One region of the Pectobacterium artocarpous genome, then DNA from elsewhere that is predicted to be linked to it. Evidence: riboswitches for the same ligand, from Rfam matches in the RefSeq annotation. Region 1 holds a riboswitch; the other holds the start of a gene.

The links. A riboswitch is a leader RNA that binds a small molecule or an ion and turns the genes downstream of it on or off. The one in region 1 is predicted to bind thiamine pyrophosphate.
Region 2: it holds a riboswitch for thiamine pyrophosphate, as region 1 does, so the genes downstream of both, thiB (thiamine ABC transporter substrate binding subunit) here and thiC (phosphomethylpyrimidine synthase ThiC) in region 1, are expected to answer to the same signal.

The regions. Positions count from the first base shown of each region.
Region 1 is NZ_JBJXVK010000036.1:19,901-23,320, reverse strand. Features, by position in the region: gene nudC (NAD(+) diphosphatase) at 1-506, opposite strand, end outside; gene rsd (sigma D regulator) at 615-1,076, shown strand; TPP riboswitch at 1,199-1,352, shown strand; gene thiC (phosphomethylpyrimidine synthase ThiC) at 1,472-3,420, shown strand, end outside.
Region 2 is NZ_JBJXVK010000002.1:126,924-130,343, forward strand. Features, by position in the region: gene thiP (thiamine/thiamine pyrophosphate ABC transporter permease ThiP) at 1-296, opposite strand, end outside; gene thiB (thiamine ABC transporter substrate binding subunit) at 272-1,255, opposite strand; TPP riboswitch at 1,336-1,432, opposite strand; gene sgrR (HTH-type transcriptional regulator SgrR) at 1,470-3,128, opposite strand; gene sgrT (glucose uptake inhibitor SgrT) at 3,219-3,383, shown strand.

The DNA of each region.
Region 1 (3,420 bases):
TGCTCCAGCGTTTCGCCCACTTCCACAAACCCGGCCAGCACGGTGTACATGTTTCCGCGATGCCGGTTGTGCTGCGCCAGCAAAATTTCCTCGCCGCGACGGATTGCGACGATGATACAGGGCGCAATCTGCGGATAATAACGCTCTTTGCAGTGGTGACATAAGCACGCCAGCTCCGTTTTACTCTGCACCATTTCATGGCCACAGTAACCGCAAAAGCGATGAGAACGATAGAACTCAGCCAACTGTACGCCTCGCCCCGCCAGTTGGAATAAGCCCACGTCCTGATCGAGCAGTTGGCGAACCGATGTCATATCCGAATCCCGTCTCTGACACACCAACCAAACGGGCTGCCCTTCCCATTCACCGATTTGGCGAGCCATTTTCCCCTCTAACGACCACGCTGCCGCCGTTCCGCACGGTAATGCCCCCTGAGGCAACCATATTTGTAACGCATCGCTAACCACCCACCAGCCGGCTTCATCACCTTTTAGCGTCTGTTCCATATCTTTTTATTGCTCCACTGCCACTTCACTGGCATTTTACATTCAGAGTGACTACATAAGTTTTATAACTGGGATTTCAGTTATGTCTTACCGTTCACGGAGTCAACAATGCTAAACCAGCTACAAAGTCTGACTGAATACGTTGGTGGCAATAATGCGTTAATCGACCAATGGCTACAAGCACGTAAGCAGCTTCTCGTGGCTTACTATCATCTGGTTGGCATCAAGCCGAACAAGGAAGCACTTTCACTTCTGGATGAAGGAGCATTGGACAATTTTTGCCAGAATCTGGTGGACTACCTTTCTACGGGCCACTTTCACTTATACGAAAAGATGCTGCACGAAGCAGCGACCCACAGCGAACAACTATTAGCGCTTTCTACCCAGCTTGACCTCGCCCTGCAAAACAACACGCAGCACATCATGACGTTTTACGATAACCATCTGGCGACAGCCATCGACCATGATAACTGCCTCGAATTCCAGCAGGCACTCTCCAGCGTCGGTGAAGCTCTGGAAGAGCGTTTTACGTTAGAAGACAACATGATCCGTCTGGTTTACGACAACTAGCCGTCATTTAAGGTTATTTAAGAACATCACCACACACTGTACAGGCAAAAGCGGCACGCTTTGACATCCGCGTTTTGCCGTCATACAGTGTAGGGGTTTTATTGGCCCGTTTAAGAAACGGGCATATCTTGTCGGAGTGCCTAGCGTGCTCGTGTTTCGTTTTACGAAAGCAATCGTTTTACGAAACTTATGAGCGCACAGGCTGAGACCGTTAATTCGGGATCTGCGGAACCTGATCGGGTTAATACCTGCGAAGGGAACAAGAGTAATGCACCTCATTGAGATTGAGCCCAAGGCTGCGTATTCCTACATACCTGCTCTGATGCCCAATATCCTTATTACTCCCTCCGGCTCCAGACAAGCAATCTTCCCTTTACGTCTTACAGGAACTTGCTATGTCTACAGAACCCTTGTCTATAAAAACAGTGTCATCCAAATCGGGTCGCCGCGAGCAGCGTGCCGCCGCCCAGCAATTTATCGATACCTTACAGGGAACGGCCTTCCCTAATTCCAAACGTATCTACCTTGCAGGTTCACGCGACGATATCGGCGTGCCAATGCGAGAAATTCAGCTCAGCCCGACGCTACTCGGCGGCAGCAAAGACAATCCCCAATACGAACCCAATGAACCGATCCCGGTTTACGATACGTCAGGGCCTTATAGCGACCCTGCCGCTCAACCCGATGTCCGCGTTGGCTTAGCAAAGCTGCGCGCTAGCTGGATTGCAGAACGCTGTGACACCGAGGCGCTATCCGGCGTCAGTTCCGATTTCACTCAGCAGCGTCTGGCAGATGCGGGGTTGGATCATCTGCGCTTCGGACACTTGCCACGGCCACTGCGTGCCAAAGCGGGCAAACGCGTCACTCAGCTTCACTATGCACGACAGGGGATCATTACCCCTGAAATGGAATTTATCGCCATTCGCGAAAATATGGGACGCGAGCGTATTCGTACTGACGTACTGCGCCAGCAGCATCCGGGGCAAAGTTTCGGTGCCCTTCTGCCGGAAAATATCACGCCGGAATTTGTTCGCCAGGAAGTCGCCGCCGGTCGCGCCATTATTCCTTCCAACATCAACCATCCCGAATCAGAACCGATGATCATCGGACGCAATTTTCTGGTGAAGGTTAACGCCAATATCGGTAATTCCGCCGTGACGTCCTCCATCGAAGAAGAGGTGGAAAAGCTGGTTTGGTCTACCCGCTGGGGGGCGGATACGGTGATGGATCTCTCAACCGGCCGCTATATTCATGAAACCCGCGAGTGGATTCTGCGCAACAGTCCCGTGCCAATCGGTACCGTGCCAATCTATCAGGCACTGGAAAAAGTGAACGGCGTGGCGGAAAACCTGAACTGGGAAATGTTCCGCGACACACTGCTGGAGCAGGCGGAACAGGGCGTGGACTATTTCACTATCCACGCCGGCGTGCTGCTGCGCTACGTGCCGATGACGGCTAAACGCCTGACCGGCATCGTTTCACGCGGGGGCTCCATTATGGCGAAGTGGTGCCTGTCACATCACAAAGAGAGCTTCCTGTACGAGCACTTCCGTGAAATCTGTGAAATCTGTGCCGCTTATGACGTCGCGCTGTCGCTGGGCGATGGCTTACGCCCCGGCTCGATTCAGGATGCCAACGACGAAGCCCAGTTTGCTGAGCTACATACATTGGGTGAGCTAACCAAAATTGCTTGGGAATATGACGTACAGGTAATGATTGAAGGCCCCGGTCACGTCCCGATGCAGATGATCCGCCGCAACATGACCGAAGAGCTGGAGCACTGTCACGAAGCCCCATTCTATACACTCGGCCCATTAACCACCGATATCGCACCGGGTTACGATCACTTCACCTCCGGCATCGGCGCCGCGATGATCGGCTGGTTCGGCTGCGCAATGCTCTGTTACGTCACACCGAAGGAGCATCTCGGCCTGCCAAACAAAGACGACGTTAAACAGGGGCTGATTACCTACAAGATCGCCGCCCACGCAGCCGATCTGGCAAAAGGCCACCCCGGTGCGCAGATCCGTGATAACGCCATGTCAAAAGCGCGCTTTGAATTCCGCTGGGAAGATCAGTTCAATCTGGCGCTCGATCCGCAAACCGCTCGCGCCTACCACGATGAAACGCTGCCGCAGGAATCCGGCAAGGTCGCCCATTTTTGTTCCATGTGCGGCCCCAAATTCTGCTCGATGAAAATCTCACAGGAAGTGCGCGACTACGCCGCTAAACAGGAAGCTGAAGCCAAACCGATTGAGGTCGGTATGGCGCAAATGTCACAAGAATTCCGCTCTCGCGGCAGCGAGCTTTACCACAGCGCCACCAGCTTACAAACCGAGGAGAG
Region 2 (3,420 bases), on a different contig from region 1:
GTCATCGCGCACAGGCGCAACAGCCAGCGGTGGCCGGGAAAGCGCCGCCGATACAGCGCTCTGGCGAGAAAAATGGCCGGAACGGTAGAGAAAAACGCAGAAAGAAAGGCCTGCCAGAAGGTAAAGCGAATGACATGCCAAAGATAGCTGTCATGCCATAGCGTGCGCCACTGGCTTTCGGGAGCCTGTAGCCACAGCGCACCGAAAGCCAGAGCGGCAACGGAAATTAACAGCGTTGTGGCCAGCAGCCCTGGCCACAGACGTCCGCCGATCAGTGGCTGACGGCGCGTTGCCATGCCTGAATCCACTGCGTCCGTTGGTCGGCAACGTCCTGTGCGCTGAACTGCATGGCCTTCTCAGGAACCGCGAGCGCCGCGAAGCCCGCAGGCAGGTCGGTTTTAACCGCCGGATACATCCAGTTCGTGGTAGGAATCGCCTGCTGGAAGGTTGGGCTCAGGATGAACTGCATAAAGCGTTTTGCCAGTTCGGGATTTTTGCTGGAAGCCAACTGCCCGGCGATTTCAATTTGCAGATAGTGTCCTTCGCTAAAGGTGGCCGCCGCGTAGTTGTCTTTCTTTTCTTCAATGATGTGATAGGCCGGCGAAGTGGTGTAGCTCAGTACCAGATCGGCTTCCCCTTTCAGGAACAGGCCATAGGCTTCGCTCCAACCTTTGGTGACGGTAACGGTTTTTTTCGCCAGCTTCTGCCAGGCTTGCGGTGCATCGTCGCCGTACACTTTCTGCATCCATAACAGCAGACCCAGTCCCGGCGTGCTGGTGCGCGGATCCTGATAGATCACTTTCCACGGTGCATTGCTGTCCACCAGTTCATGCAGGCTTTTCGGCGGGTTTTTCAGCGTGTCTTTGTTATACACAAACGCGAAATAGCCGTAGTCGTAAGGAACGAACGTCTTATTGTTCCAGCCGCCCGGCACCGTGACAGCGCGGGTGTCCTGACCGTGTGGCGCAAACAGGCCGGTTTGTTCTGCTGCCTGCAACAGGTTGTTGTCCAGCCCCAGAATGATGTCCGCTTTGCTGTTTTTGCCTTCCATACGCAGACGGTTCAGCAGCGAGGCACCGTCTTCCAGTGCGACGAAATTCAGTTCGCACTCGCACTCTTTTTCAAACGCGGTCTTGATGACGGGCCCCGGACCCCATTCGGAAGCGAATGAGTCATAGGTATAAACCGTAAGCGCGGGTTTGGCGAAAGCCGAAGCAGAGAGCAGTAACAGGCAAGGCAGGCTGGTTTTCAGCACTGTGGCTGAACGGTGTAGTAATTGATTTAACACTTTGCACTCCTGAGAATCATAGGGTGGCAAAGGACTTCGAGGCAGCAATACGCCGCACTCTCAAATCCCTTCGCCGGTATTAACCGGATCAGGTTCGACGGGTATCTTCTCAGCGAAAAATCTTCCGCACCCCGTTGAGAACGGCACATTGTAAAGGGTTAAGCCACGCAGCGAAAGGCTATCAGTGTTCCGGCGGTGCAAACCAGGCGGATTTAAAATCAAACCAGCCCAACATATTCATCCTGACGCCGCGCATACTGCGCTGGCCTTGAAGTTGCAGCCAGTGGTGCAGCAGAGGGTGCAGTTGGCCGCTGGCGATCAGCTTTTCACACCATTCCGCCATCGGCAACGCGTGGTTACGCCACTGTTGCGCATCCGCGAGCAGATCGTCATCCAGGCAGTGCTGCACCAGCGGGAGTTCGTAGAGCAGCGCGAACAGCGAGAATTCAAGCGGCAGGTAGCAATTCAGGCTGCCAAACCAGATATCGCTCTCGGCATTGCCCTGATGCCAGTCTTCGTAGCTGACCGTTTGGACATGCAGTTTGACGCCGTGCTGTGCCAGCAGTGTGCGCATAATCTCGCTTAATATCCGGTATTCAGGGTGTGCCTGATAGAGCGTGAGCGTGACGTCCGTCAGCCCTTTGGGAAGGGGTTGCGGTATATCGGGATGGTGATGGTGCCAGCGCGGCAGCAAACTGTAGGCGGGCGACCAGTCACGCTGGTTGCTGGTATTGGCGTGGTTGAGTAGCGAAATTGGGTTAAAGACCTGCCTGAGCCACCGCTGTGCTTCTGGCCGTGATGCTAACGGCGAGCGTTTGTCGAACAGTAGGAAATAGCCGCCTTCTTCCATCCGACTTTCTAACTGCTCGTGACGAGAATTGTCAGACTGGAGTTGGATGGAGACCGGCATTTCCTCCGGTTCGTCCGGTAGGACCCAGATATTGACCTCATCAATTAACGCCCGATAGCCAAAATAATCATCGAAGGCGCGAATTTTCAATTGATTACTGTTATTGCGCACCACGGCATATGGGCCGGTGCCGATCGGATGCTGGGCAAAATCGGATAGTGTTTGCCACTCTTGCGGCAAAATCATGGCGTGCACGCTGCCTAATAGCCACGGTAGCCATTTATCCGGGCTGTGTAGCCGAATATCAATCACAAATGGCATCGGTGAGGTGACGGTTTCAAGATGAGAAAAGAGCGGAAGCGGAATAAGGCGAGAGAGTGACGTAGTGATGTCGTCCATTGTGAGCTCTCTACCATGATGAAAACGGATCGCCGGGCGTAGGTAGAAGCGCCAATGCTGAGGGGAGATCATCTGCCAGTGATGAGCCAGATCGGGTTCAATTTCCCCATTTTCCTCATTTATATTGGTGAGTCCGCTGAAAATTTGCCGTGCGATGTGCATTTCTGAACGTCGTAGCGCCGAGCCGGGCAGTAAATTGCGTAACGGACGGTAATAGAGGATGCGCAGAATATGCTTTCCTTGCCGGAAGCTCCGCCCAAGATGGGCGAGTAACATCTGGCGTACCGCTTCTTTATCACCCACTAACTGCACCAGTTGCTCAATGCGATCCTGTTCCAGCAGATCCTCGGCACGCTGCTGCTGGAGGGCTAATCCGGTATACACAAAAGAGAGCTGCGAGCGTTTTCCTCTCCCGGCTTCTGCCTGCCAGACGAGCCAGCCTTCCTGCTGCATGGCGTTCAGCAGTGAACGAATATGGCGACGGGAACAGTTCAGCACCCCGGTTAATTCTTGCAATGTGGTGTCGGTGGCCTGCCCCTGAAAGTGTTGCCACAGGCGGATGAACTGTTGTTGTAGACGAGGAGAAGACATAAAAGAGGAACTCCCTGCACTAAAGTCATCAATTTATCTTTCCCTATATTACGTCGATACTTTCCCATAAGGAAAGAGAGGAGGTGGCTGATGGCGATTTCCCGTTTGTACCGGTTCTATCGAACCTACTTATCGAGCTGTAAAGCAACGTGGTTGCGATGGATGTCTCCCCAGCAGCGCATCGCATTATTGCAGCAGGCGACGCAGTGGCACCTGAAAGATATGTCTGATGATGAGTACCGTCATTGGCTCTAGGTGGTCAGAAATGTATTCTGAGTAATGGTGACGTTTC